2 regions of the Colwellia sp. RE-S-Sl-9 genome follow, and region 2 is predicted to be linked to the other one. Evidence: predicted binding sites of a transcription regulator. Region 2 holds the regulator's gene; the other holds the start of a gene.

Region 1 (15,494 bases), 700 kb from region 2:
CGCTAAAATAATTTCCATTGGTATTCTCTAATTGTTCGTATCTATTGAATTTCTACTACGTCAATAACAAAAGTGACTGCTTGACCAGCTAATGGGTGATTAAAATCGACAGTAACAGATGAGCCTGAAACGTCGGTGATCATACCCGGTAATTCACCACCAGGCTGTGTAAACGTAATAATATTACCTACTTTAGCTGGTGTTTCACTGTCAAACTTTGTGATATCAACATAATGGATATTATCAGGGTTTTTATCACCAAATGCGTCTATAGACTGAAGTGTAAACTCTTTAGATTCTCCAACTTTTAAACCCAGTAGATTCGCTTCAAATGCTGGAGAAATGCTTTGATCACCCATAATTATTTTAGCAGGTTTATTATTTACTTTTGTGCTATCTGCTGCAGAACCATCAGCAAGCTTCATTGTTATATGTACAATTATTTGAGAACTTTCATTAATAACTTTAGTCATGATTTGCCTTTTATACTACTAAATATTTCTGCTACTTTTTGCTCGTAGTGCTGTCTTTATCGCTATTTTTAAATGAATCAAAAATCATTAAAGCTGCACCTATAAAAATCATAGAGTCTGCAACATTAAATGCTGGCCAATGATTATTACCAATATAAAAATCTAGAAAATCGATAACATAACCAAATAGCACTCTATCAATTAAGTTTCCTAAAGCGCCACTTAATAATAAAGCAAAAGCAATACTTAATAGCTTTTTATCTTTAGGGGTTTTGGCTAACCAAATAATAAACACAATACTGGCTATAGCTGCTATCGCGGTAAAAAACCACCTTTGCCATCCACCTTGATCAGCTAAAAAACTAAAGGCCGCTCCTAAATTATGTACATAAGTAATACTAAAAAAAGAAAGTACTTGAATTGATTCATAAAGCTCCATAGAACCAACAACTTGATGCTTAGTAATTTGATCTACAACCAAACACAACAGAGTTAACCACAACCAACTTAACCCTGTATTCATTACATTTTTTATCATTGAAAACTTAAACCTTATTAAATGATTAAAGGTGTATAAATATAAAATAAGCGTAAATTAATAAATAATATACGCTTATCTCTCTTCTATATTTAACCACGTTGCGTACTGTTAAATACTATAAATTATGTAAGTAAATACAAAAGTTTTATGCAAACTTACGCTCTTCACCTAAACCATCTACGTTAGTTACACAACGACCACATAACTCAGGATGAGCTTCTATTTGACCAACATCGTCAGTAAAGTGCCAACAACGATCACATTTACTACCTGACGCTGGAGTAACCGATAACCATAATCCTTCAACATCTGTTTCTATCATTCCTTCAGGTGCTGAAGTTACAAGTTCAACGGTTGCTGCAGAAGTAATTAAAACAAAGCGTAATTCTTCTTCTAATTGTTTTAATTTATTCACAATGTTTTCGGTGGCATAAATAGTTACTGCGGCTTCAAGAGCTTTACCTACTTTTTTATCTTTACGTGCAGCTTCTAAAGCTTTGTTAACTTCTGTTTTAATTAATAAAATTTCAGCCCAATAATCATCACCTAAACGTGAATTTTCAGGTAACTTAGCTAAACCATCAAACCAAACATCAGTAAATACAAATTCATCTCTTACGGTATTAGCTGGTGTTGGTAAAGCTTGCCAGATTTCTTGAGCTGTAAAAGATAAAATAGGAGCCATCCAACGAGTCATAGCTTCTGCAATTAAATACATAGCTGTTTGACATGAACGACGAGCCAAGCTATCGCCTTTAGCTGTGTACTGTCTATCCTTAATAATATCAAGGTAGAAACCACCTAATTCAGTTGTACAGAAGTTCATTAGCTTATGTACAACAACATGAAATTCATATTCTTTATAAGCTTTTTCAATATCTTCTTGAAGTTGTGCAGCCTGCCCTACTACCCAACGATCTAAAGCAACCATGTCATCTAAAGCAACAGAGTGTTCTTTTGGCTCAAAACCATTTAGGTTCGCTAATAAGAAACGTGACGTATTACGAATTCGTCTATACGCATCAGCTTGGCGCTTAAATATTTCATCCGATACTGTAATTTCTTGCGTATAGTTTACTGAAGCTACCCACAATCTTAAAATATCAGCACCTAACTTACCGGTAATTTGCGAGGGTGTTATAACATTCCCTAACGACTTAGACATTTTGTGACCATTAACATCAACAGTGAAACCGTGCGTTAATACTTCACGATAAGGTGCTTTACCTGTCATTGCTACTGAAGACATCATAGAAGACATAAACCAACCTCTATGTTGATCTGAACCTTCTAGATATAAATCAGCTATATCATCAAACTCTTCGCGTGCATCAATAACAGTTGAATGTGTTGTACCAGAATCGAACCAAACATCTAATGTATCTGGTACTTTTACAAAATCATTCGCGTCGTCACCAATCAGTTCTTTAGCTTCTAAATCAAACCATGCTTGGATACCTGACTTTTCTACTTTTAGTGCAACTTCTTCGATTAGTTCAATACTACGAGGATGTAATGCGCCAGTATCTTTATGAATAAATAGCGCAATAGGCACACCCCATGTACGTTGGCGAGAAATGCACCAATCAGGACGTCCTTCTACCATAGATTCAATACGGCTTTGGCCCCAATCAGGGATCCATTTTGTTTTTGCTATTTCACCTAAAGACTCTTTGCGTAGTCCTTTCTTATCCATACTAATAAACCACTGAGGTGTAGCACGGAAAATTATTGGAGTTTTATGTCTCCAACAATGCGGATAAGAATGCTCCATTGCATGGTGATGTAATAAAGCGCCTTTTTCTGTTAGTACTTCAACTACAGAAGCATTGGCTTTAAATACGTGTTGTCCAGCAAATAAAGGAGTATCTTCAAGATAAACACCATTTGCTCCAACAGGGTTATAAATTTCTAAATTGTATTGTTTACTTACATTGAAATCGTCTACACCATGACCACCCGCTGTATGAACACACCCTGTACCTGAATCAGTTGTAACATGGTCACCACATACTACAGGAACAACAATGTCATAAAATGGATGTTGTAATGAAACTAAATCAAGGTCTGAACCTTTACAAAATCCTAGTGCATGATATTTACTAATACCGTATCTATCCATACACGACTGTACAAGATCAGTAGCTAAAATTAATCTTTGTTTACCTGAATCTGTTTCGCATTGTACTAATGAGTATTCAACTTCAGGGTGAACAGAAACAGCACGGTTAGCTGGTAAAGTCCAAGGAGTAGTTGTCCAGATAACAATAGATATATCACCTTCACCTACATGATTTTCAGGGTGTGAAAATTTATCGGCAACACTCGCATCTTCAACTAAAAATTTAACGTCTATCGCAGGAGATTGCTTATCTTTATATTCAACTTCAGCTTCAGCTAAGGCTGAACCACAATCTGTACACCAATGAACAGGTTTAAAACCTTGTTGTAAATGTCCATTTTCAGCTATTTTGCCTAAAGCTCGAATAATGTTAGCTTCAGTACCAAAATCCATCGTTAAATAAGGCTTGTCCCAATCAGCGAAAACACCTAAACGTTTAAAGTCTTCTTTTTGACCATTAACTTGCTTAACAGCATATTCACGACATTTTTCTCTAAATTGAGCTGCTGTGACTTTATGACCGGGTTTACCTACTTTTTTCTCAACCATTAACTCAATAGGTAAGCCATGACAGTCCCAACCTGGCACATAAGGAGAATTGAAATCAGATAGCGTTTTAGATTTAACAATAATGTCTTTTAAAATTTTATTTACTGAGTGTCCTAAATGAATATCACCATTTGCATAAGGAGGTCCGTCATGCAAAATAAATGATTTTTTACCTTTTTTAGCTGCACGAATTTTACCGTACAAGTCTTTTTCGGCCCATTCTTTTAACATATTAGGTTCACGGTTTGCCATATTCCCTTTCATTGGAAATGAAGTATCCGGCAAATTCAAGGTATGCTTATAGTCACTCATTTAAATTTATATCCACTCGTATTTTAGTTAACGCCCAATCATTACGTTGCAGCAGTTAATATTAAAAATTTAATAATATGTTGCGATTCACTCTATGTACTTAACTCAGCCACGTATTGAGACGCTAGTGCGCTATCAATCGTTATTTGATTTGTTAAGGCAGAAAGAGAATCAAATTTCATTTCTTTTCTTAATTTTTTCAGTAACACCACTTCAATTGTTTGACCATATAGATCAGAGTCAAAATCAAAAATGTGTACTTCAAGCTGTTGTCTTATACCTGAAACTGTAGGTCTCGACCCTATATTGGCAACACCAAAAAACAACCCGACATTCGTTTTTACTTTAACAACATATACCCCATTTACAGGTGATACACGCCTTTTCAATTTTACATTAGCCGTAGGAAAACCTAACTGACGCCCTCTTTTGTCACCATGAAAAACTCGACCTATTATAGAATAAGGCCTACCAAGCATAACTTCTGCTTGTTCTAAATTATCGGCTTCAAGTGCTTGGCGAATTTCAGTACTACTGATCCTTTGATCTAATATTTTGTAACTTGCCGTATCAGACACATTAAAGTGAGATGTTTTTCCAGCCTTACGTAACATTTCATAATTACCTTTTCGATTTTTACCAAATCGAAAATCGTCGCCTACAATCAAACTTTTAATGCCTAATTTGTTAACTAGCAACTCCTTAATGAAGTTCTCAGCTGACTGTGTTGCAAATTTAGCATTAAAATTAACACAAATTAAACGCTCCACACCTAACGACTTTAATAATGTATATTTATCCCTTAGCCTACATAATCTCGCTGGTGCAGTCTCTGGAGAGAATAATTCTTGAGGCTGAGGTTCAAAAACCATAACCGCAGCTGCACAGTTAAGCTCTTTCGCTTGTTTAATTAACGCATGTATAACTTGCTTATGTCCTAAATGAACGCCATCAAAATTCCCTATCGTTAGCACGCAGCCATGATGTTCTGGTTGTATATTATGAATACCGCGTATTAACTGCATTTATTAAGGAAACCTTTTTTACTAAACTTTTGCTAGACTTTATTTATATTCAAGGAAAAACCGACGAATTATATATTACTCAACCATAAGAATCAGCACCTGAACGCAATTTCATCAAATTTATTTACGATTAGCTGTAGTTAACCTATAGCTAAGTATGCACTTTAATATCCTTCGTTCTTATACCCAATACAACAATAGATATAAAATAACTGCTCACTCCTAACCCGATACACATACCAAGCTGAATAAGTTGTTCTAATTTAGTCATACTTAACCATTCTATGAACGGAGGCGAAATAACATAAACCACTCCCCCCATAATTCCAGCTGAAATCATAATACGGGCCATAAACCACCACGCACATTTAGTTAAGCTAAAGACATCTTGTTTTTTTAATCCACGATACAACAGAAACGCATTTAATGAGGCTGACATGGTTGTAGCTATAGCTAACCCCACATATCCAAAGAAAGGTGCCAACATTACATTAAATGCCATGTTAGCTACCATAGCTTTAATACCAATAATTACTGGAGTTTTAGTATCTTGTCTTGCGTAATAAGCAGGAGCTAAAATTTTAATAAACATAAAGCTTATTAGTCCTGATAAATAAGCAAAAAGTGCATATGATACATTCATTACAGTTTGTTCAGAAAATTCTCCTCGCATAAACAAAACCATTACAATAGGCTGAGCCAACACCATTAAGCCAGCCAAAGCAGGCCAGCCAAATAAAGACACTATTTTAAGTCCCCACTCAACCGTACTTTTAAATTCTTGTGAATTTTGTTTGGCGTGTAATTTAGATAAACTAGGCAAAATTACCGTTGCTATGCCAATACCAAATAACCCCAAAGGAAACTCTAAAAGTCTATCCGCATAATATAACCAACTAATCGATCCTGTAACTAATACACTCGCTATTAATGTATCAAGCAATAGATTGATTTGTGTAACCGACACGCCAAATAATGCAGGTACAATCAATTTTCTAATTTTAGTTACACCTTCAGCTTTCCATGCCCACTTAGGCTTAACTAAAGCTCCAGCTTGTATTAAAAAAGGTATTTGAAATAAAAATTGAACAACACCGCCTATAAATACGCCAATAGCAAGTGCATAAGCAGGGTTAGGCATCGACGAAGAAAGAAATAAAGCACAACAGATAATACAAACATTAAGTAAAACAGGCGTAAAAGACGAAACAGCAAACTTGCCAACAGTATTCAAAATCGCCCCAGCTAAAGCTGTAAAACTTACAAAAAACAAATAAGGAAACGTAATTTTCAATAAAATTGAAGCTAATTCAAATTGTTCAGCTTTAGGTCCATCATGTAACCAATCCCAAAACCAGCCAAAGCCAAACAAAATAACAAATACAGGAGATGCAATCACACCAACAAGTGTAACTAAAGTAACTAAAACGCCTAAAGTACCTGACACTTGTGCGATAAGTTGCCGTGTTTCAAGCCCCAATTTATCGCCGTCTTTTGCATGATATTCGCTTAAAACAGGTACAAAGGCTTGAGCAAAAGCACCTTCGGCAAATAATCTCCGTAAAAAGTTAGGGATCTTATTTGCAAAAAAGAATACGTCTGCCGCAACACCAGCCCCCATAACATTTGCAATAACAACATCTCTTATTAAACCTAACACTCGAGAAACGAGTGTCATAATGCTAACAATCAATCCTGATTTTATGAGTTTTTTACTCAAAATTTATTTCCTACACCGCGATTTATAATAATTCAAGGTAAGTACTTATTATGCGTTTTTTTAATAAGCAGAAACAAGCGTTTAAATTAACTTAAACACCTATTTCAAAAAGTATATGGTAAAATAGGTATTCACCCCTTTCGTTTAGTTTTCAATTTAAACCTAAATATTAAAAATTAAAGCGAAAGGGTTTGACAAACGCCTTTAAAACAGGCATATTTCGTCGCCTTAAATCTAGGCAATATTTATTCAATTTTAGGAGTTCACCTTGGCTAACTCAAAGTCTGCTAAGAAGCGCGCAGTACAATCTGAAAAGCGCCGTCAACACAATGCAAGCCGTCGCTCAATGATGCGCACATTACTTAAAAAAGTAATTGGTGCTATCGAAGCCGGTGACAAAGATACAGCAACTAAAGAATTTGCTGCTGCAACACCAATTTTAGATCGTTACGCAAGTAAAGGTCTTATCCATAAAAATAAAGCTGCTCGTAGCAAAAGTCGTTTAAACGCTGCTATTAAAGCTCTTTAATTTTTATAAAGACTTTAAAAAACCGACATTTGTCGGTTTTTTTATATCTAAAATTTACTTATCTTACGCAAAGTAAAAGTTATAATTTAAAGAGCAATAGTTAGCTAGACAAAGCTTAGTAATAAAAAAGGAAGCTAAAAAGCTCCCTTTCAAATTTATATATTTAAATTAAAAGTTAAATACTATTAGGTCTATAAGCTGATTGTTCAAAATAAGAAAAAACGGTTTCAAATGCGCTTTCTTGATATTGCTTTAAACCAGTATCCCTAAAGTCTATATCAACCTGACTTTTCGCCAATGACTTTTTAACAGCACTACCCGCAATAATTTCAACAGGCAAGTCTTGAATAAGTTGGATAGCAGCTTCTAATTTAAAACCAACAGGTCCACCAGAAAACTTTCCTTTTAATGCTCGACCACGAATAACCACTTTATCAACTTTATAATCTTCCATTAACTTAGCAAATGTAAATTGGAAAGCTCGTACTTGTTCAGCATCCCCTGCATCTGCGATTGCTATTTTCTGTACTCGTATACTTGGAATATCATACAATCCATTTTCTCGCGACATAATACAAACAATCGCGTCATTACCTTTTAATTCAACACCACATATCTTCATGTAAAAAAACCTCATTTATCTAATGAGGTCATTATAAAGTACTTTTCCTTTTGGTGCAGTTTCTTATACAAAAATATAGAGTCAAAGAAATAGGTAAATAAACTCATCTTCAATTTAACTTAAATAGTTAACCTCAACTCGGGTTAATGAATGTTAGATAATGAATTAAAATTCTTATTTATCAAAACTTTAATCTGTATCGTTGTTTTCCTAAGTTATATTAGTCTCTCAACATTGATATTTTTGTGTATAACAAGGCGAATTTTTCTATCTAATAGCTAGCTATTAGTAATAAATTCAACGAAGTTAGGCATAAAAATAGCTTGTTGAGTAACTTTGCTTATCCCGAGCTGAGGTTAGTTAATATATTGATGTCTTCAAGTTGTTCAATTTCCTCTTTTAGTTTTTCTTCTAACTGATCAATTTTAGCAACAGCATTGCATAAGCTTGTCGCACGTTTTTCAATTTCTGCCCCACGAGCTTCCATCTCAGTTTCTATTTTCTTGCCAAACATTTCCATTTTAGCATCAAAAGAATCCACACCTTCACTAGAAAACAGTAACTCTTGCCCTAAAGCAATCATAATGCTCCCAATAGATTTTTGAACAGTTTGTTCTACTACACTTTCAATTCTTTTTTCAAAATTTTCACCGAAAAAGTCATCTCCAACAAAACCATCTTCGTCAAAATGAACCGTTTTATTAGCAGAAAAATTTTGATCAATTTCATAACTAATCGCCTCAAAGTGACCTGTTAAATCGTGACTTAATGAATTATCTGGCCCTAACAATTCAGTAAATGCCAAATTAACACCATCAGAAGCTAAGGTAATAGCATCTGTAGCTAAAACCTTTATTTGTGGTAACAGCGCACGTATTTCATTAGAGTAACTAGAAACGAGTTTTTGCTGACTTGTGTTTAATGATATTTCTTTATTATTAACGATAAGTATATTGTCATTAACTATTTTATATAAAGGCTCCTTTTTGTATGAAAACTCAATTTCCGCTGGAGAAATACGAACACCGCCTTTTACGTCAAAATCACAAGTATCGTTACCAAAAGAAGAGCCATGAGCAAAAACATTAGAACTTACTAAAATAATACCTGTTAATAATATTTTCATAATTTAATACCTAATAATATCGTTAGAATTAACCAGAACATTACAAGTCTAATGCCAAAAATTAAATTAAGTATTTTCAACATGTTAGTTTAATTAAATTTATAAAAACAAAAAAACAACACATGCCTTAGCGTAATACACTAAAATATAGCTATTTTAATCAATTCGTTTTTACTATTTTATGTGCTTAATAGGTAAACAGTAGAAGTATTATTTAATGGAAAGAATAAAGATGGGATAAGCGCTAAATTTAAATAGAGGAGTAGTATAAAATGAACAAGCAGACATAAAAAAGGCAAGAATAATCTTGCCTCTTATACGCTTTATTAATAACCGAACGAATCGGCAATTAAATTAAAGTGCTTGAATGTTTTCTGCTTGAGGACCTTTTTGTCCTTGAGTAACAGTAAACTGAACTTTTTGACCTTCAGCTAAAGTTTTGAAACCGTCGCCAGAGATAGCACTAAAGTGTGCAAACACGTCTGGACCTGATTCTTGCTCAATAAAACCAAAACCTTTAGATTCATTAAACCATTTTACTGTACCAGTAGTAGTAGACATTGTATATCCTATTCTTTTTAAGAGTAATTTTTTTGCCCCAACATTAGGGCGGTGTTGCTGGAAGTGAAGCTATTACTTATTAAACAGGACGAGCTACTAAATATAACATCGAAACGGCGTACATAAATATAGGTATTACTTTCAAGCTAAAAACATTCTAGCTGAATAATATGGTTAGTCAAGTAGTTTTGTTTATATATACCCGTTATCATTCAAGATGCAGGTTTCAGTGGGAACTAAAAACAATTTAGGCACAGATTTCATATTCCAGACGAAATCTAAGGTCTACATCCATGTATGCAAGGCATTAAGTTTACGTCATGGTTATTCTCGGTAACTGCTCCTGCGTTACCCTAATGTCCTACATCCATGTAGGAACCTGACTAGAGTTAATAACGAAACATAAATTGTTTTTAGACCCATCAAAGAAGCGCTTGAGCAAAATCACTTCATCAACAATGCTTTTTATAAGGGAGCAACCATTATTACAAAGCATTGCCTTGAATTGATATCGCTCAAACACTCTGAAATAGCCTCTTGATTGGTAACGGGTATAAAAATAAGCGACTTACTATTCGTTGTAATGTATTGGCTAATAGTCAGTCTATTTAGCGTACTACTTTTGTGCGATTATTTTTATCTCGGCTATTTACAATTAATTCATCTCCTATCTGAAAATCATTTAACTTCACCATTCGATCGTATAACACTACATTTACAGTTGCAGCTAAATTCATACAGCCAACAGTTGGTATATAAACAGTTGCATCAGCTTTATTAATAATGGATTGAGATATAGTGCCGTCTTCAGGCCCGAACACATAAATCGCGTTACTAGGATGTTTGAAGTATGGCAGAGGAATAGCCCCTTCGACTAAATCAACACAAACTACTTTCATACCATTAGACATAGCTTCGGTTACTTCATCTACAGCGATTAAAGGTATTTTATCTTTTATGTTTTTAGTATCAGTATTAAATTTTGCCGCATGTTCGTAACGTTTTCCGGTATAATAAACTTTATCTACTTGATAACATCCTGCAGCACGCATTACTGCACCTACATTGGTAGGACTCTTCGGGTTTATTAACCCAACCTCTACTTTATAACTTAATTCTAAATTGCTCATGAACTACAACAGACTATTAAACATTGTGGAGCATTATAAAGAATTAATTTTTCTAATAAACTAAATCACAGCTTTAGATCTAGTTATCAATTATTTTTATATTTTTCAGCTCATACATCTATTAACTTTACAGGTATTTTTTATATGGTAGATGATTTATAATTTTCGTTAATATAGAGATACTCTCTGTATTTTCTATTCATTTTTTACACATTAAGGATTATTCGTGAATAAATTAGCCTCTTTCGTTATTATTATTTTATTATTTTGTGGCGGCGCATTATGGTTTTTAGCAAGCGGCTCACTAGATGACTTTATTAAACAACAAATAGAAAGCCAAGGAAGTAAAATTACTAACCAGACAGTACTGGTTAAAAATGTTGAGATGAAGCTGGTAAAAGGTTCTGGTGCTATAAATGGCTTTAGTTTAAGTAATCCAAAACAATACAAGTATCCATATGCTTTTTCTTTTGAAACTGTTTTATTAGATATTAATATTAAAAGCCTAACTGAAGACCCTATCGTTATTGATGAAATTAGAATTAATAACCCACAGGCTTTTGTTGAACTAACCCAAAATGGTAGTGCCAATTTATCAGACATATTAGATGATATAGAAAAAAACCTTCCAAAAAACGAAGAAGAAGTTCAACAACCTGAGAGCTCATCACAAAAAGAACCTAACATTCGCGTAAGTAAACTTATTCTAGCTGGCACAAATCTATCGCTAGATTTATCAGCGTTAGGTAATAAAGAGCACCAAATTACCCTACCAGACATTAACTTAACAAATATAGGCGGAGATAATGGCTTACCAGCGAGTTTGTTAGGTGCAGAAATAGCAAAACAAGCTTTATCTTCAATATGGAAACAAGCTAAAACTGAACAAAAACGAAAAATTAAAGATAAAATTAAAAACAAACTAAAAGAAAAAGCATTAGATAAATTAGGCAACTTTTTAAATTAATAACAAAATCTTTTTATTAACGTTATGATAAGTTTAATAGTATGATAAAAATAAGAACAAATAAAAGGGATTAAATATGTCAAATTCAAGCAATATATTACCGAAATCCATCGGTATATTAGCCTTACTTACTACCTCAACAATGGCAACTCAATTTGAAGTAACTCCTTACGTAGGGAGTATGTCTAGTTCCGATTTAACTGTTCCAAATACGAGTACTTCTATATCTGTTGATAGTGCAACCCACTTTGGGGTTGGTGTAGCTTGGCAAGAATCACCTAATGGACAAGGACAAATACTTGTAAATTATGCAAGCCATGACTTTAAGTTTGGTGAAGATAATCAAACAAGTTCTGTTGACGTATTGTATGCTCATTTTAGTGGTGTAGCGCTATTCAGACAAAAAGGCTACATAACAACAGTATCCGTAGGTTTAGGTGCCGCACGCTTTAGTGGTGATGGAGGAAGTGAAATATCACCTTCTTTTACAGCTGCTATAGGCACTCGATATGAAATATCTAAAGAAGCAGCTATAGTAACTGAATTAAGAGGTTATGCTAGTTTAATGCAAGATGGTGAGACTTTATTTTGTAAAACTGATATTTGTGCGGCAGAATACGACGATACCCCATGGATAGACACAAGTGTTTCTATCGGATTTTCTTATAAATTTTAATTCTTAATCAATCACTTTTAACGAATTAACATACATAGCAGTAATATCTTCGATAAAATTCTGAGTAGGTCGTTCAATAATACGACCTATCTCTTTCTCCTCTATAAAAACAACAAACGTTGGCGTATATTTTATACTGTTATTTTTAGCTAAATATTGAGGATCTTTCTTATCAATATCTAAAGCAATAAGTTGAAATGTCACATTTTGATTATTATCTAAAATAGAAAGTATTCTAGGCACCTCTCTTTGACTATCGTGACACCAAGTCCCAAAATATATATCAATATGTAAGTTGCTCGGCCAATCCTTAATCTGTAGTTTTTCTTTTTCTGTCACTGAAAAAGCCTGATAACCTTCGTTAAATAACACTTCATTCATCAATAAGTTATCTTTAGTGATCACGCCAGAAACAATATTATCTGATGTTGAGGCTCCACTAGTACAAGAGGCTACCAACATAAAACCTATTAACATAATAACTTTTGAAGTATGGCAAAAACCTAGCATATTGTTTACCTATTGAAGATTAACCCAAATGTTATTTCTTTAATTCATTTGCTTTAAGTAACATAGATTTACTTTCTTTTAAAAAAGCGCCCGCATAATCTCCAAACCAATCGGAGACCTGATTAAACATATTAACGAAAGACTCTTTGTCTCCTGTTTCTACATCTTCAAGTAACTCTAAAAATCGATAAGCAAAACGTTTCATCATATCAATATTATCCGAATTAGAAAAAATAATATCGCTATACAACACAGGGCTTTGCGCAAACAAACGTCCTACCATAATAAGTTCTAATCGATAAATAGGCGAACTCATTTCCACTAACTGCGCTATGTCAGCGCCTTCTGTCATTAAATGATATCCATAAGCGATAGTTGAAAAATGTCTCATAACTTGTACCATAGCCATAGCTTGGTCATGAGCGGCTGCCTCTACAGCATATATTTTGGCACCCCAAATTTTTATTTGTTCTAGAAGCCATTGATAGCTTTCAGGAGAGCGCCCTTCACACGCAATAACGGTTTGTTTTACTAAGCTGGTAACATCAGGCCCAAACATTGGGTGTAAACCAACAACAGGACCTTTATGCACTTTAAGCATTTCGTATAAAGGTGATTCTTTTACGCTAGTAACATCAGCTAAAATACATTCTTCTGGCAAGTCGTTAAGCTTTTGAATAATAGATGTTGTTAAACGAATAGGTACTGCAACAATAACAACACTTGCACCACTCAATATGTTGGTGCTGTTAGGCCAGTCTTCTTGCTCTATAACTTCTACCTGGTAATTAGAACGAGTAAATAAGTCGACAAAAATTTTGCCTAATTGCCCCCTCCCACCTATTACAACAATTTTTTTACAGGTAGGATTTACACATAAATAACCACTCGCATCTTGACTAAGGTACGAATCGCTCATTAAACGACGGAGCACATCCTCAATAACATCGGGGTTTAAGCCAGCATCTTGCGCTTGTTGCCTACGTTTAGAAAGTAAGGCTTCTTCACGCTCAGGAGCATAAATAGGCATACCTACTTCACTTTTAAGCTCACCAACCTTAGTGGTAACCGTACGTCGCTTTTTTAATAAATCAACTAACTGACAATCAATATCATCAATTTCATCTCTTAATACTGCAAGCTTTTGATCAAATACTATTTTTTCCATTGGTGTCTCATCAATGTACGGTTAATATTTTAAATATAAAATTTATTAAGCAATACGTGCTTTTAAAACAGTTTGTAATTTTTCATCTGCTGTTGATATCAATTCTTTTGTTGTGGCTAAATCAATACAAGCGTCAGTTATAGAAACACCATAAGCACGTTCAGCAATAGGAATACTATCGCTCTGGTTACCTGCGTTCAGGTGACTTTCAAGCATAATACCAATAATTGACTTATTACCATCAACTATTTGATCAAAAACATCATTTGCGACGATTGGCTGACGTGAATAATCTTTGCTTGAATTACCGTGAGAACAATCCACAACAATGCCGGGCTCTAAACCATGATTAGCTAATTCTTGTTCACATAAAGCAACATCTTCAGCGCCATAATTAGGTTTTTTACCGCCACGTAAAATAACATGTCCATCTGGGTTGCCTGATGTTTTAATCAACGCCACTTGGCCTTGTGTATTAATACCCATAAAGCGATGTGATGATGCTGCTGATTGCATTGCATTAATGGCTACATCTAAACTACCTTTAGTGCCATTTTTGAAACCAATTGGCATAGACAAGCCTGAAGCCATTTCTCTATGAGTTTGAGATTCAGTTGTTCTTGCACCAATTGCAGACCAACTAAATAACTCAGCTAAATATTGTGGGCTAATAGGATCTAATGCTTCAGTTGCTAAAGGTAGTCCTAATTCAGTTAAGTAAATGAGTAACTCTCTTGCCTTTCTTAAGCCTGATTCAACATCGAATGATCCATCCATATGAGGATCATTAATTAAACCTTTCCAACCAACTGTTGTTCTTGGTTTTTCAAAGTAGACTCTCATTACTATGTATAATGTGTCTTTATATTCTTCATGAAGTTTTTTAAGTTCGCGAGCATATTCTTTTGCTGCATCAACATCATGCACAGAACATGGACCACTAATAATTAATAAACGGCTATCTTTTTTATGAATGATATCAGCAATAACATTTCTTGCTTGCTGTACAAACACTCGACCCGCTTCAGGTAAAGGCAATTCATCTCTTAAAGCTTGAGGAGTAATAAGTACTTCTTCAGCATTTACATGAATATCGTTTAAACGACTTTTTTTAATTTCTGTATTTATTTCTTGTGTCATAACTCTCGCCTTATCATAGGTAATTAAATAAGAATAAATCAATTAGTCATACTCAAATGTAATAGTAAAAAGCCAGAATAGTTATAAAATCAATCAAAACCCTTACAAATACAAACTGTAAACTTTTATTTACTCAATTTGTATTAAATATTTTACACATATTTTATGGTCAGGTACATAGAACAAACAAAAAAAAAGCACCTAAAAGGTGCTTATTCATTACAAAACTGTAAAGATTTTATTATTCACCATGAATAATTCGCTTATCTATTAGGTTTTCTACTACAGTAGGGTCCGCTAATGTAGATGTATCACCTAATGTA
Region 2 (15,494 bases):
CTAAAGAAGTCATGCACGTTGGTGAGATGGCAAGCGGTGCGCAATTAACCGTTCCAGTATATAGAATTAAAGGTCGTGAAGGTTTTCCTAGCGTGTATATTCAAGCCAATATGCATGGCGCTGAAGTTCAAGGCAATGCAGTTATATTTCAATTGCTTGAAATTTTAAAAGATACAAAAGTTAATGGTGACATCACCTTTGTTCCTTACGCAAACCCTGTAGGTTGTAATCATAAAAATGGTGAATATACGTTAGGCCGATTTGATCCTATTACGGGAGTGAATTGGAATCGCATGTATTATTTTGATGAAAGTATCATTGCTCCTTTTGTTGAACAATATAAAAATGCACAACCGTCTGATATTCAAGCCGCATTCAAACAACAACTTATCGATAGTATTGATAAAAAACTTCAAAACAACGAGTTTGGTCTTACAACAGGGCAAAGAATTGCTTACCAGTTACAGCAACTCGCCCATCAAGCAGATATTGTTTTAGATTTACATACAGGGCCCATTTCTAGTAAACACTTATATTGCCCTGAATATGCGCAAGAAAGTGCATCGTATTTTAATATTCCTCATACCATATTGATCCCAAATGTTTTTAGCGGCGCATTAGATGAGGCGACATTTTGTTCGTGGTGGACACTACAAGAAGCACTGAATAACGCAGGAAATACTTTTTCAATAAGCTCGAAAACGTGCGTTAAAGAAAGTTTTACTGTAGAGCTTGGTTCTCAAGAGCAAATAGATTTAGCGGAAGCTTATCAAGATGCCTTAAGTATTTTAACTTACCTACAAAGTAAAAATGTGATTGAAAATCCGTCATTAAAACCAGAAAGTATAAAACGTTACGCATGCTATTTAAAAGATTATAAAGCTTACTATTCTCCCATGGGAGGAATGGTCGATTATCTTGCTGAATTTGGAACACCATTACCAGCAGGAAAGCCTTTAGCTCAAATTTTACGTATGGATAATTACGGTGATGGTGAGCCGTTACATAAAATCACCTTAGATTACGATGTATTACCCATATTGCACTTTGCATCAGCAAGCGTAAATCAAGGTACTGAATTGTATAAAGTGTTTACTCGTTATTTTACTTTGTAAGTTAATTCATTCTGAACAGGTCTACCTATATCTATGATTAATAAAAATAAGATAACGATTGTATAATGGTTTTTATATTAACCTTACTCTCTTTAGTGGCGTTTGCTGCTAATTCAGTTCTTTGTCGCATAGCATTAGGCCAAGACTATATTGATCCCGCAGGGTTTACTATTATTCGCCTTTTATCTGGCAGCATTGCTCTTTACCTGATCTTGATTTTTCAGCAATATCGTCAAAAAGAAGAGAAAAGTACCGATAAACAAGGAAATGGAATTAGTTCTAAGTTGGCTAAAGGTAGCTGGTTAGGTAGTGTTTTGTTATTTGTTTATGCGCTTTCATTTTCTTATGCTTATGGATATTTAGATACTGGAACGGGGGCACTTATTTTGTTTGGTTCTGTTCAAATATGTATGGTTTTATCTGTTTTACTTACTAAGCATAAATTACTAAAAGCAGAATGGTGTGGTTTAGGCTTAGCTTGTATTGGCTTTATTTATCTTATTTATCCGGATTTAACGACACCTTCTTTGATTGGCTTTATTTTAATGATGTTATCTGGCATTGCTTGGGCGGGTTACACTTTAATCGGTAAGGGGTCAAAGTCTCCTCTAATGGATACTTGTTATAATTTTTTCCGTACTATCCCGTTTGTTCTTGTGTTGACGCTACTTACTATTTTTACTACAGAGTATTCTCATCGCGGTATTTTACTTGCTGTTTTATCTGGCGCTGTCATGTCGGGAATAGGATATGCTATTTGGTATAGTGCTTTAACAGGTTTAACAACAACTAAAGCTGCAGTACTTCAGCTTTTAGTACCCGTTATCGCAACTTTAGGTGGTGTTTTATTTATGAATGAAGTCATGACAACCCGCTTACAAATATCGACAATAATGGTGCTAGGAGGGATTGCCCTTGTTCTACTGAGTAAGCGGTTATACCAATCTCAATAATAAAATAGGTATAACTGATCATTCAATGTAGCAATGTAAGCTTGTGGAGTGTAATGACTAAAAAGTGATGTTAGCTTTGAGGTAAGCGATTAACTCTTTAAAATATTTCGCGGGCTTTTCTGCTTTTGCTTCTTTAGTTGCTTGACGTACTAGCTGACGAAGCTTTTGTCTTTCCATTGTAGGATGTTCAGCAAGTAAAGACTCGATAGATTCATTACCGCCCTCAATTAGCTCATTTCTTAGCGCTTCTAATCGAGTATGCTTAACCGCTTCTTGTTGATGTTTATTTGCCATAACATCCATAGCTTGATGAATAGGTTCCAGATCTGTTTCGGCCAATATTTTTGCAATATGCCGAATGTGTCTACGTAATGCCTCATGCTTGTTGAGAATTTTGTCTGCCAGAATCATAGCGTCTTTTAGCTCTTCAGTTAAGGGTAGACGACTACGTTGATGTTTAGACATTTCTACTAATTTTTGTCCAAAATCTTGTAATTTGTGCATTTCACGTTTTATTTCAGATTTACTTTTTAAATCTTCATCTAATTCGTCGATATCGTTAGCAGACTGGGGCATAATGTTTGTTAATATAATTGAAATTAGCAATAGTATACTACACCTAGGTAATCCAAAAATAGATAATCTACAAAATAGTAGGCAAGCTTATTGTAAGTATTTCATCAACCACTAAATATATTAGAGACTTAAATTTAACCATGACAGAATCAAACGGTATTATTAGCCAACTTGAACAAGTAAAAGATCGCGTATCTAAAGTATTAGAATTAGCTGAGTCACTCGGTGTTGATTCTGCTGAAGTTGCGATGAGCAGACAACAAGGCTTAAGTGTTGGTACTCGTATGGGCGAAGTAGAAACGGTCGAATTTACCAATGATGGTGCTTTAGGGCTAACAGTATATATTGGAGGCCGTAAAGGTAGCGCGTCAACTGCAGACCTTTCGGAAGGAGCATTACAGCAAGCTGTGCAAGCAGCGGTAAATATTGCTAAGTATACCTCTATTGATGATTGTTCTGGTTTAGCTGAAAAGTCTTTACTTGCCATGGAGCCAGAAAACTTAGATTTATATCACCCTAAAGCAATGAATACTGATCAAGCCATTGAAATAGCCAAGGCGTGTGAAGAAAGTGCATTAGCTTACGATAAGCGTATTACAAATTCAGATGGAGCAAGTTTAGATACATTTGAAGGTTTTAAAGTATATGGTAATACACATGGACAGCTAGTGGGGTATCCGAGTACTCGACACAGTTTAAGCTGCGTAATGATCGCTGGTGAAGGTGACGATATGCAACGTGATTACGCTTATACAGTGAATAGAAAGTTTGATCTGTTAGATGCTGCTGCAACCGTAGGTAAACAAGCTGCGATTGAAACATTATCAAGATTAAATCCACAAAAACTACCTACGGGTAAAGTGCCTGTAATGTTTAGAGCGGATATTGCTAATACTATTTTTGGCCACTTTATTGCAGCTATTAGCGGTGGTAACTTATATCGAAAATCGTCATTTTTGTTAGATTGTGTGGGTAAGTCGGTATTCCCTGATTTTTTAAATATCAGTGAACGACCTCATATTAAAGGGGCGTTAGCCAGTAGCTCGTTTGATAGTGAAGGTGTTAAAACTATTGATAGAGAAATTATTACTAAAGGCTGTTTAGAAACATATTTATTAACCACATATTCAGCTCGAAAACTTGGTTTAGAAACCACAGGGCATGCGGGAGGCATTCATAATTGGGTATTAAATGCCGAAGGCGAAGGTCGAGGTGGTAATTTTGATCAAATGTTGAAAAAGCTTGGTACAGGCTTTTTAGTTACTGAGCTTATGGGCCAAGGTGTGAATGTTGTAAATGGTGATTATTCGCGTGGTGCTGCAGGCTTTTGGGTAGAAAATGGCGAGATAGCTTTTCCTGTTTCTGAAGTGACGATAGCGGGTAACTTGCAAGATATGTTTAAAGGTTTAATCGCTGTAGGTGATGATGTTGATATGAGAGGAAGTATCCGTACAGGCTCTTTATTAATGAATGAAATGCAGGTTGCTGGAAATTAATTAATCCGAACTTGAGTGAATTAATACTCAATGACTTTTCATTATCATTAAAAACGCTCACTACTAAGGTAATGGGCGTTTTTTATAACTAACCTGAACTTTGGTTAACGGGTTTTATAATATTTTGATTTATAATAAATATTTATAAAAAGCACTTGGTATACCTTGAGTTTTTATAAGACAATTAAGCTCAGTGAGGAATTTAAGAGTATATCAAGGCGTGTTTGCGTATCAATAACAATAACTGGTTTATTGGAAGTAAAAACAACGCAGATAGGCGCTTAAATAGCGTTATTGAGTAAAGTAGCTTAACCAAAGTTCAGGTTAACTAAGTTAAAAGTAAGGTCGCTGTGCCTAAAAAGGCAAATATACCTACTACATCTGTTACTGTGGTTAATATTACGCTACCCGCTAAGGCAGGATCAATATTCATACGTTTAAGTAATAATGGTACTGATACGCCAGCTATTCCTGCTGCTGTCATATTCATTAACATAGCAAAGGCGATAACAGCACCTAAAGTAAAGTCTTGTTTCCATATAGCGACAACACTCGCAATGAGTAGCGCCCAAATGAGGCCATTAAGAAAACCAACAGCAAGCTCTTTTAATAATAAGGTTTTAGAGTTACTTTCACCGACATGTCCTAGTGCCATACCGCGTATGACAAGCGTTAATGTTTGATTTCCTGCAACTCCGCCCATACTAGGTACAAGAGAGTTAAGTACGGCTAAAATAGCAAGTTGTTCAAATAATCCTTCAAACATACTGGTAACGGCTACTGCGAGTAACGCCGTGATTAAGTTAACACCTAGCCAGATAGAACGTTGTTGCGTACTTTTTAATACGGGAGCGAAAGTATCGGCTTCGTCATCTAAACCCGCCATACTCATCATAGAGTGCTCAGCTTCTTCACGAATTATATCGATAACGTCATCTATAGTAATACGACCTAGTAAATGTCCGTTATCATCAATAACGGGTGCAGAAAACCAGTCATACCTTTCAAATAATTGAGCAACTTCATTTTCAGGCATGTTAACTGAAATCGCTTCTATGTCTTTGTCGATAAGGGTTGATGTTATAACATCTGGCTTTGCTGTTACTATTGCGGCTAGAGACACTGAACCGATAAATTTATCAGACCTGTCCACCACATAAAAAGAATCGGTAGACTCAGGTAGCTTACCTTTTAAACGTAAATACCTTAATACCACATCTACCGACACATCAGGACGAATGGTAATGGTGTCGGTATTCATAATACCGCCAGCAGTATCCTCCTCGTATGATAATGCTTGCTCCACACGACTTCTGTCTTGAGAGTCCATTGAGTTTAATACGCTTTGATAGGCGCTATCGGGTAATGTTCTTAGTACTTCCGCTAAATCATCTACATCCATGCCCTCAGCAACAGCTGCGAGCTTTTCAGGATGCATACTTTTTAGAATGCCTTTACGAACTTCTTCATTTAGTTCTTCTAGAACATCCCCATGATTGTCGGGATCGATAAGTTGCCATAAAACAGTACGACTTTTAGGAGGAGATGACTCTAAAATTAAAGCTAAGTCATAAGAGGGCATGTTTTGCAGTAACTTTCGAACGTAAACAAACATACCGCTACCGAGTGCGGCATTAACTTCTAGGAGTTTTTGTTGGTTATATTCTTGTTCTGCAATTTCTGGCATAAAACCCTTCATTTAGCTTCTTAGGCGGATTATGTTTACTTCATACTTTGAATTCTACTGAAAAAGAACTCGTAATAATTGATGTTGTGTTATATCAAGTTGAATCATAAATGGCTAAGTGGCCAATTAATTAACTTGGTATCATTTATGAGTAACGCTAAATAGTACACATTATCTGTATTGAGTATGACAATATTTGGGGGTACTTATGACAGTTAGTTTAACTTAACTTAATTGTTTTTTCAGCTTTTTTCTAGTGAATGTTGTGATAGAGAACTTACAACGCGGTTATTCTTCTTCGTCAAATTTGTCAGAAAACAATTGGCAAATACTTTTTATTGCTTCTTCCGCATCAACACCTTCCGTTACAACTGTAACGGTTTTACCTTGGCTACCAGCTAATAGCATTAACCCCATAATACTACTTGCATCAGCAGAGTTATCATCTAAAGAAACAGTTACTGAGGTATTAAATTTTTGACATAACTGTGCCAGTTTTGTTGCCGCGCGGGCATGTAAGCCAAGTTTATTAGTTATAACTAGGGTTTTTTCACATTTTTTCATGGGATAACCTTATATCTACGCCACCCTTAGGTACTTGCTATGGTGATGTCTCTGTGTCGTGATTGAACATCTTCGCGTTCTTTTCTTAAATTATTTGCTAGAAGCTCAGCTATGTAGACTGAACGGTGCTTTCCGCCAGTACAGCCAATAGCAATGGTAACATAACTTCGGTTGTTACGTTCTAAGTGAGGTAACCAGGTCATCATAAAACTATTAATCTGCCATATAAATTTAGTGACTATGGGTTGGCTTGATAAATAGTCTTTTACCGGTTGATCTAATCCTGTATAGGCTTTTAATTCTTTATCCCAAAAGGGATTAGGAAGAAAGCGTGCATCAAACACATAATCAGCATCTTGCGGTACGCCATGCTTAAAACCAAATGATTCAAATACAACCACCATAGAGCCAGACTTTTTACCCAAAATACGCTCTCTTACTAAATCTGCAAGTTGGTGAGGCGATAGTTGGCTGGTATTAATGTATAAACCTGTACGGGTAGATATTGGTTCTAATAATTTTTTTTCCAAGGCGATAGCCTGATCGAGAGCTATATTTTGCTTAATGAGAGGATGTAACCTTCTTGTTTCACTGAATCGTCTAATTAAATCACTGTCATCAGCATCTAGGTATAAAATATTTAAATCAACAGTACTAGGGAGATAGTCTAATATTTCAGAAACATCTTGAGGGTTGTTAGGTAAATTACGTACGTCAATGCTCACTGCGACATTTTCATAATCATTGATAACGGTATGTGTTAGTGCCGGTAGTAAATTAACTGGAATATTGTCGACACAATAATAACCTAGATCTTCTAACACTCTTAATGCGACAGACTTTCCTGAACCAGAACGTCCACTTACTATGATTAACTTCATTGAACTGTTCGTTCCTTTTTATAACGACTAATTTCTATTTTCTTGAATAAGATTATACAAAGCTTCATTGCTTTGGCATTTACGCACTTGTTTTGCTATTTGCTTATCACTGAATAGCTTAGCAATACTCTGCAAAGTGGTTAAATGTTCTTTACAAGCGTCTTCGGGAACGAATAACGCAATAAAAATATCAACAGGCTTGTTGTCGATTGCGTCAAAATCTACAGGTATATCGGTAGTTACAATAATTGCTACAACTGATTTTGCATTAGGTAAACGACCATGAGGAATAGCAATACCGTTGCCTATTCCTGTTGATCCTAGTTTTTCTCTTGCGATTAGGCTTTCGAGTAATTCGTATGCACTATGTTCAACAATTTTATCTGCTGCTATGGTACAAATTTTATCGAGAACGCGCTTTTTGCTAGAGCCAGATACTGCACAAAATGTGCAATCTGGCATTAAGATATCTTGCAAAGTCATAATTACTACTAAAGCCTGTTTTTTATAGGTTAATGGTGGGTTGTTTTGCCTTTGTGTTTTAATATTTGACGATCTAGTTTATCGATTAAAGCGTCAATTGAGGCATACATATCATGGTTTTCTGCTGTAGCATGTACTTCTGTTCCCTTTAAATGAACAGTAGATTCAGCTATTTGATTTGATTTTTCAATGGTTAACACAACATGAACATTATTGATCTGATCAAAATGACGTTCTAATTTTGAAAATTTCGTATTAACGTATTCGCGTAAAGAGTTTGTGATTTCTACATGATGACCAGTTAAATTGATTTGCATAAGTTAAACCCTCTTTTAGTGATATTTGAAAAATTAAATTAAACTTTTTCGTTGGTTTGATGGTGGAATGGACAACGATTCTCTATATTTTGCTACGGTTCGACGAGCCACTTGTATACCTTGCTCGGCGAGTATTTCTGCCATTTTATTATCACTTAATGGTTTGGCAGGAATTTCTGCGGCGACAAGTTTTTTGATAAGCTCTCTGATTGCTGTTGAGGAGCAATCGCCACCATTTTCGGTACTAACATGGCTGGAGAAGAAGTATTTAAGTTCAAATATACCTCTTGGTGTATGCATATATTTTTGTGTTGTTACACGTGAAATAGTAGATTCATGCATTTCAACGGCTTCGGCTATATCGTTTAAAACCATAGGTCGCATAGATTCAGGGCCATGCTCAAAAAAGCCTTGCTGGCGCTGAACAATACAATTAGACACTTTTAATAGTGTATCGTTTGTTGACTTCATGGTACGTGTCATTGCTGCATATTGTTGGTTAACAGACAACTTAGGCGCGGTATCTGGATTTAACTCAACAACCCAACGACCATTTTTCTTTTCAACGGATACGTCAGGAATAACATATTGATCGTCACTTTTAACTACGCTGTCACCAGGACGAGGATCTAATGATTGAATTAAGCGAAGGACTTCACGTAATTGATCTTCTTTTAAGCGTGTTTTACGCATTAACTGACGATAATCTCTACTACCTAGTAGATCGATATAATCTTTAACAACTTGCTTGGCTTCTTTTAACCAAGGCGTTGTTAGTTCAAATTGATTCAGTTGAATCAATAAACAATCAGAGACTGAACGAGCCCCTACACCTACAGGATCAAATACGTTAATTCTTTTTAGTACTGCTTGTATTTCATCGAGTTCAACACCTTCAATGCCAACACAGTCTAAAATATCTTCACAGGAAACGGTTAAATATCCAGATTCATCTATGGCTTCAATAATCGCTATTGCAATGGTTTTGTCTGTGTCACTAAAAGGTGTTAATTCCATTTGCCATAAAAGGTGATCTTGCAGCGAGTCTTTAGTTTCGCCTTGGTAGGTATAATCTTCAGAAGGAGAGCTAATGCTACCTGTGTTTGATACGCCAGCACTGTAGCTTTCGTCCCACGTAGTATCCATGTTTAACTCTTCAGGAATATCTGTGTTTCCCATGGCTTCTGTGGTTGTCATTTCATCTATAGTTGGGGAAGAGTCTTCAGTGCCGTCTGTTTTTTTTGAATCTATTTCTTTTGTCGCATTTGCGGAAAATGCATCTTCTAAATTATTGACTGATTCATCTTGGGTATTAGAAGGACTTTCATCAACTTCTAGCAAAGGATTACTCTCCAATGCCTCTTGAATTTCTTGTTGTAAATCCAACGTAGAGAGTTGCAACAGCTTGATGGCTTGTTGTAACTGCGGTGTCATCGTTAGATGTTGTCCGATACGGAGTTGTAAAGAAGGGCGCATCTACGTATTTTTTATCCTATTCATTAATAATACAAAACGATAAAACAATATAAATATTGTTGACTGCTTATAGATAACTATAGCGTAAATTGTTCACCAAGGTATACATCTCTTACATGCTGATTGGAAAGTATTTCTTCAGAGGTCCCTTCAGCGATCAGTTCACCATGACTTACAATATACGCATGCTCGCAAACATCGAGTGTTTCTCGAACATTATGGTCTGTAATTAATATACCTATACCACGTTGCTTTAAGTGAATAATAATTTTTTTTATGTCGCCAACAGAAATAGGATCTACGCCGGCAAACGGTTCATCTAATAATATAAATTTTGGGTCTGCGGCAAGTGCTCTGGCTATTTCGACTCTGCGGCGTTCACCACCAGATAAGCTCATACCTAAATTATCTTTAATATGACCAATATTAAATTCTTCCAATAAGTGCTCTAATCTTTCTTCTCGTTCGATTTCATTAAGGCCTTTTTGAGTTTGTAAGATGGCCATAATGTTATCGTATACACTTAGCTTTCTAAAAATTGAAGCTTCTTGTGGCAGATATCCAATACCTTTTCTAGCGCGTTCGTGCATAGGTAATAAGGTGACGTCTTCATCGTTAAGAACAATAGAGCCTTCATCGTTAGGAACAAGGCCGACTATCATATAAAAAGAAGTGGTTTTTCCTGCACCATTAGGCCCTAGTAAACCTACGATTTGACCAGCGTTGACCTTTAACCCTACATTTTTTACAACCTTACGACCTTTGTAAGATTTAGCTAAACCTTTTGCGATTAACGTTGAGGTAGTCATGACTTATTGAATGTCCTGAGATAAAGTGGGTTTTGTTTTTTCTTTGGGCTGAATAACTGTTTTTACTTTATCGTTTTTATTACTTTCAGCATTTACGTATTCTGTTTCTGAGTTATAGGTAATTTTACTACCGCTTACTTCGCTACCATCTTGTTTCAGTAACGCTTGCCCAGATATGGTTACGGTATTTAAAGACGGTTCATATCTGATTTCATTAGCTTGAAGATTAATAGGTTTACCGTCTTCTAATGTTTGTTCAAAGGTTGCAGGCTTACCTTTTGCTATATAGGTTTTTTCACCTGTTGTTGTGTCTGTAAGTACTTGCACTAAATCAGCTTTGATGATCAATGTACCTTGTTTAATAACAACATTATCGATGTAGCTGAATATTTTGTTTTTAAGATCAGCTGACTGACGGCTGGCGTCAATACTTAGCTCTTGATTTAAATCAATTTTTTTAGCTAAAGCACTCGTGCTTGCTAATGACGATAGTAAAAGCAGTAGTAAGCTACTTTTTAATTTTTTTGAAAATAGTTTGCACATGTTCGGTTAGTGTCATCTGTTTGGTGTTAATATCAACAATTAGCCCAGAGCCATACATAGTAAAGCCATTACCTAAAACGACGATAGCTTGTTCTGAACTAATAATATTTGTATTTAAATCTAATTCTATTGATTTACCATGAATTTCTTGTATCAAGCTATCAGGATCAGTAGCTTCTATTTTTACTCGGTTTTTTAAGCTTACACGGTTGTTCTTAAACAGTGTGCCTTCTTTTGAACTGACTTTCCATGGAACATTTTTATTTTCTGGATATATCGTTAAGCTTGGAAACTCAAAGTGTGTAACTTCTATATCTGAATAGTGCTCCATTCTTTGAGCATCAATTATATGGCTTAGCCCGCCTTTATTATTAAATGTGTTACTTTTTAACGATTCGGCAATAAAATCAGGTGTTAATTCAGTAGCAACATTTTCAGTTATTTGTTCTTTGGATTGCAACCACTCAACTAAGCCGTATGCAATACCAGCTAATAATAAAGCAAAAAAAGCTAAGCTATATAGCCGAGTCATATACTAGCGCCAGTTGCATGTTCAAGTGTCCCTTGAGTTTGCATAATTAAATCGCACACTTCTCGTACTGCACCAAAACCACCTTTGGTATAGGTGGTGTAATGAGCAAGTTGTAATATTTGAGGATGAGCATCATTTACGGCAATACTTAAGCCAACATAAGCCATACATTCATAGTCAGGCATGTCATCACCAATATAAGCGACTTGTTCAGGCGCACAATTCATTTGGGTTAATATTTCTTTTAATGCGGGTAATTTATTTTCTTGGCCCTGAATAATATATTTTACATTGAGAGCCGTCATTCTTGTTTGTACAATATTTGATTGTCGGCCAGTAATTACTGCAACATCAACTCCGCTTGCACCTAATGCTTTTATGCCATAACCGTCTTTGGTATGGAAAGCTTTTAGCTCTTCGCCATTATTTCCTAAATATATTCGTCCATCTGAAAATACCCCGTCGATATCACAAATAAAAAGTTTTATTTGTTTGGCTTTGTCTAGAATGATTTGTTCGACATGTCCGTAAAGTGTGTTCATTTATATGATCCCCGATTTCAGAAGGTCGTGCATATTCATCGCACCAATAGGAGTATTGTTTTCGTTAACAATAATAAGACCATTAATTTTTTTGTCTTCCATTATTTTTAATGCTTCAGCGGCTAGCATATCGGGAGGTGCGACTGTAGGATCCTTCGTCATTACACTTGTTATCTCATCTTGATGAATATCTACTTTTTGATCTAAGATTCTACGTAAATCGCCGTCAGTAAATAATCCAACCAATTTGTTGTCATCAACAATAGCCGTCATTCCTAAACCTTTTAATGACATTTCAACGAGTGCATCTTTAATTTTTGCCGTACTTTGTACTACCGGTACGCGCTCATTGCTATGCATTACATCAGATAATCGTAGTAATAATCTTTTACCTAAGCTACCACCAGGGTGAGATAATGCAAAATCGTCAGCAGTAAAACCTCTCGCGTTGAGTAAGGCTACAGCTAATGCATCTCCCATAACTAAAGTGGCAGTGGTACTTGATGTAGGCGTTAATCCTAAAGGACAAGCCTCTTGAGAAACTTTAATACAAATGTGAGTGTCAGCTATATCAGCTAACGTTGAATTTGCATTACCTGTCATGGCAATTAACTTGCTGCCCATGCGTTTAATTACGGGAACTATAGATAAAACTTCAGCGGTTTCGCCTGAGTTAGATATGGTTAACACAACATCATCTTGTCTGATCATGCCTAAATCACCATGACTTGCTTCACCAGGGTGAACAAAAAAAGCGGGTGTTCCTGTACTGGCTAATGTCGCTGCTATTTTCCCACCAATATGGCCAGATTTTCCCATACCAATAACAATAACTCGTCCTGTACAGTTAAACATTAACTGACAAGCTAATTCAAAATCATCGTTTATATATTGTTTAATATCTTCGATGGCTTGTTTTTCAATATCAATAACATTGAGAGCCAGTTGTTTAAATTGTTTCATGGATGTCGTCTCGTTAATTTATTTCAATGGCGAGAAAAGTAATATTTGATACGCAATGAAAATACCCAGTAAAAGTAAGCCTTTGAGACGAGTGATTCTGAAATTACCTAACTTACGAGTAAAACAAATAACAAAGAGCAGTAAAGTCACTCCTAACATAATAGGCGCATCACGCGTCGCTGCCTTTTCATCAATATCGCCCGGCGCTATCAATCCAGTTAATGATAATACAGCCAAGATGTTAAATATATTCGATCCTATGATATTACCTAAAGCTAAATCATCCTCTTTTTTAATGATACTAGCAATACTCGCTGCAAGTTCTGGCAAACTAGTACCAATAGCCACAATTGTTAAACCAATGACTAAGTCACTTATTCCAAAAGAGCGTGCAATAAACTCAGCTGAATCTATTAAATAAGAGGCGCTTAAAGGGAGGAGTATCATGCCAACAACTAACCAAAGTACAGACATGCCAGTGCTAACTGGTTCAGGAACATCACTTTCAGCACCTAAAATTAAAGGGTCATCTACTGGCGCTGTTTTAGCTCTTCTTAATGTAATAACCAGTAGTGCAATTATGTAGGCAAAAAAACCGATAATAAGAATTAAGCCTTCAGTAAAGCTAAAGTGATAATCTGACAGCATCCAATAGGCTAATGCTGTAACAGCTAAAATAAGTGGGATTTCACGTTTTACGGTGCTTGAAGAAACCGTTAATGGTTGAAGCAATGCCGTAATACCTAAAACAAGGGCTATGTTGGTTATGTTAGAGCCTATCGCATTGCCAATAGCTGTATTAGGATTGTCTTGTAGTGAAGCTGTTGCGGCAACCATCATTTCAGGAGCTGATGACCCCATGGCAACTATAGTTAAACCTATTATCATTGGAGAAATACCTAAATTTCTCGCAAGTGAAGAGGCACCAAATACAAATTTATCAGCACTCCATACCAAAACTACAAGTGCTACCAGTAAAATTAAAACTTGAATGAACATTAACGACTCCCATCAGTTAAGGTAAATTGTCGCTGGTTGAGGACAAAATAAAAAGAAGTTTTATCAAAACCTACAGAAAAATTTTAATTATGCTCATTGATTAATCAATTTTTAACTAAATAGCGAGGAATATGATGATAATAAAGCATGCATTTAAAAACTTAGCTAAGAGGTTCTTACAATTTCTTACACTTATAGACGTTTCCTAACGTTCTTTGAACACATTTAATCACTAATTTCTAATGAAGTATTTCACGTGCTGGGTTAGAATTCTTTCGTACTTAAACTAATTTACAGTGATGTCCTTTAATAATATGCCAGATAATCTTGTTGATATTAAAAATATGTCTTTTAAGCGTGATGAACGTGTAATTTATAATGACATTAGCTTATCCATTCCTAAGGGAAAAGTTACGGCTATCATGGGGCCAAGTGGAATTGGTAAAACAACTTTATTAAGATTGATTGGCGGGCAATTAAAACCGCAGTCAGGCAGTATTATGTTTAAAGGGCAAGATATACCAAAGCTTGCTCGCAATGACTTATATGAGTTACGTAAAAGCATGAGTATGCTTTTTCAAAGTGGTGCGCTTTTTACCGATATGTCTGTTTACGACAATATCGCTTTCCCTATTCGCGAACACACTAATTTATCTGAAAAACTGATCGAAAAAATAGTATTAATGAAGTTGGAAGCTGTTGGCTTACGCGGCGCTCGTCATTTGAACCCTAACGAATTATCAGGTGGCATGGCACGAAGAGCTGCTTTGGCGCGTGCTATAGCGTTAGATCCAGAATTAATACTTTATGACGAACCTTTTGCGGGTCAAGATCCTATCTCAATGGGAGTAATTGTTCGATTAATTAGCGCTTTAAATGATGCTTTAGGGCTAACTTCTGTGGTTGTTTCACATGATGTACCTGAAGTGATGAGTATTGCTGATTATATTTATATTATTGCCGAACAAAAAATTATTGGGCAAGGAACACCGGAAGAAATTTCAGCGCAAACGTCTCCTTTAGTTCAACAATTCATTAAAGGTGAATCAGATGGGCCCGTGCCATTTCATTATGCTGCACCTTCTTATCACGATGAATTAATAGGCAAAGGAGTTTGAAAATGAATTTTATTCAATTACTTGGCCGTAAAGTTATCAATCGATTAATTGGTTTGGGTAAAGCCATTATGTTGCTTGGTTCAGCTTTGGTTCATGTTCCTAATGTTAGAAAGGGAACACCATTATTGATTAACCAACTCTATGCGGTAGGAGTACAATCATTAATTATTGTGATGGTGTCGGGTTTATTTATTGGCATGGTGCTGGCTTTGCAAGGTTACACTATACTTGTTGGCTATGGTGCTGAAGCTAGCTTAGGGCCTATGGTGGCACTTTCTTTATTAAGAGAATTAGGTCCTGTAGTTGCGGCCCTTTTATTTGCGGGTAGAGCGGGGTCAGCTTTAACCGCTGAAATAGGCTTGATGAAAGCAACTGAACAGCTTTCTAGTTTAGAAATGATGGCTATTGATCCTTTAAGACGAGTGATAGCTCCAAGATTT

What was found. Region 2 encodes sigma-54, which starts transcription at its own class of promoters, with help from an activator protein. Its sites were predicted from a motif close to GTTGGCACGNNNNTNGNNT; they were not measured.
Region 1: a site for sigma-54 is predicted at 9,060-9,078, ahead of ACM9HF_RS08770 (DUF2884 family protein). Genes of this name have one in related genera too.

The regions. Positions count from the first base shown of each region.
Region 1 covers NZ_CP182631.1:2,047,452-2,062,945, forward strand. Annotated here, with positions in the region: gene ispH (4-hydroxy-3-methylbut-2-enyl diphosphate reductase) at 1-18, opposite strand, end outside; gene fkpB (FKBP-type peptidyl-prolyl cis-trans isomerase) at 42-473, opposite strand; gene lspA (signal peptidase II) at 505-1,011, opposite strand; gene ileS (isoleucine--tRNA ligase) at 1,160-3,997, opposite strand; gene ribF (bifunctional riboflavin kinase/FAD synthetase) at 4,090-5,022, opposite strand; gene murJ (murein biosynthesis integral membrane protein MurJ) at 5,174-6,742, opposite strand; gene rpsT (30S ribosomal protein S20) at 7,011-7,271, shown strand; gene ACM9HF_RS08765 (DUF3010 family protein) at 7,447-7,893, opposite strand; gene ACM9HF_RS08770 (DUF2884 family protein) at 8,234-9,019, opposite strand; gene ACM9HF_RS08775 (cold-shock protein) at 9,374-9,580, opposite strand; gene ACM9HF_RS08780 (RNA methyltransferase) at 10,189-10,710, opposite strand; gene ACM9HF_RS08785 (DUF748 domain-containing protein) at 10,937-11,677, shown strand; gene ACM9HF_RS08790 (putative outer membrane beta-barrel protein) at 11,754-12,353, shown strand; gene ACM9HF_RS08795 (thioredoxin family protein) at 12,357-12,863, opposite strand; gene tyrA (bifunctional chorismate mutase/prephenate dehydrogenase) at 12,895-14,031, opposite strand; gene ACM9HF_RS08805 (3-deoxy-7-phosphoheptulonate synthase) at 14,077-15,147, opposite strand; gene acs (acetate--CoA ligase) at 15,413-15,494, opposite strand, start outside.
Region 2 covers NZ_CP182631.1:2,744,831-2,760,324, reverse strand. Annotated here, with positions in the region: gene ACM9HF_RS11930 (succinylglutamate desuccinylase/aspartoacylase family protein) at 1-1,115, shown strand, start outside; gene ACM9HF_RS11925 (DMT family transporter) at 1,181-2,068, shown strand; gene yjgA (ribosome biogenesis factor YjgA) at 2,126-2,644, opposite strand; gene pmbA (metalloprotease PmbA) at 2,785-4,140, shown strand; gene mgtE (magnesium transporter) at 4,469-5,827, opposite strand; gene ACM9HF_RS11905 (HPr family phosphocarrier protein) at 6,116-6,391, opposite strand; gene rapZ (RNase adapter RapZ) at 6,418-7,272, opposite strand; gene ptsN (PTS IIA-like nitrogen regulatory protein PtsN) at 7,300-7,755, opposite strand; gene hpf (ribosome hibernation promoting factor) at 7,785-8,072, opposite strand; gene rpoN (RNA polymerase factor sigma-54) at 8,106-9,548, opposite strand; gene lptB (LPS export ABC transporter ATP-binding protein) at 9,626-10,357, opposite strand; gene lptA (lipopolysaccharide transport periplasmic protein LptA) at 10,361-10,900, opposite strand; gene lptC (LPS export ABC transporter periplasmic protein LptC) at 10,866-11,432, opposite strand; gene kdsC (3-deoxy-manno-octulosonate-8-phosphatase KdsC) at 11,429-11,974, opposite strand; gene ACM9HF_RS11860 (KpsF/GutQ family sugar-phosphate isomerase) at 11,975-12,829, opposite strand; gene ACM9HF_RS11855 (calcium/sodium antiporter) at 12,956-13,936, opposite strand; gene mlaF (phospholipid ABC transporter ATP-binding protein MlaF) at 14,251-15,054, shown strand; gene mlaE (lipid asymmetry maintenance ABC transporter permease subunit MlaE) at 15,057-15,494, shown strand, end outside.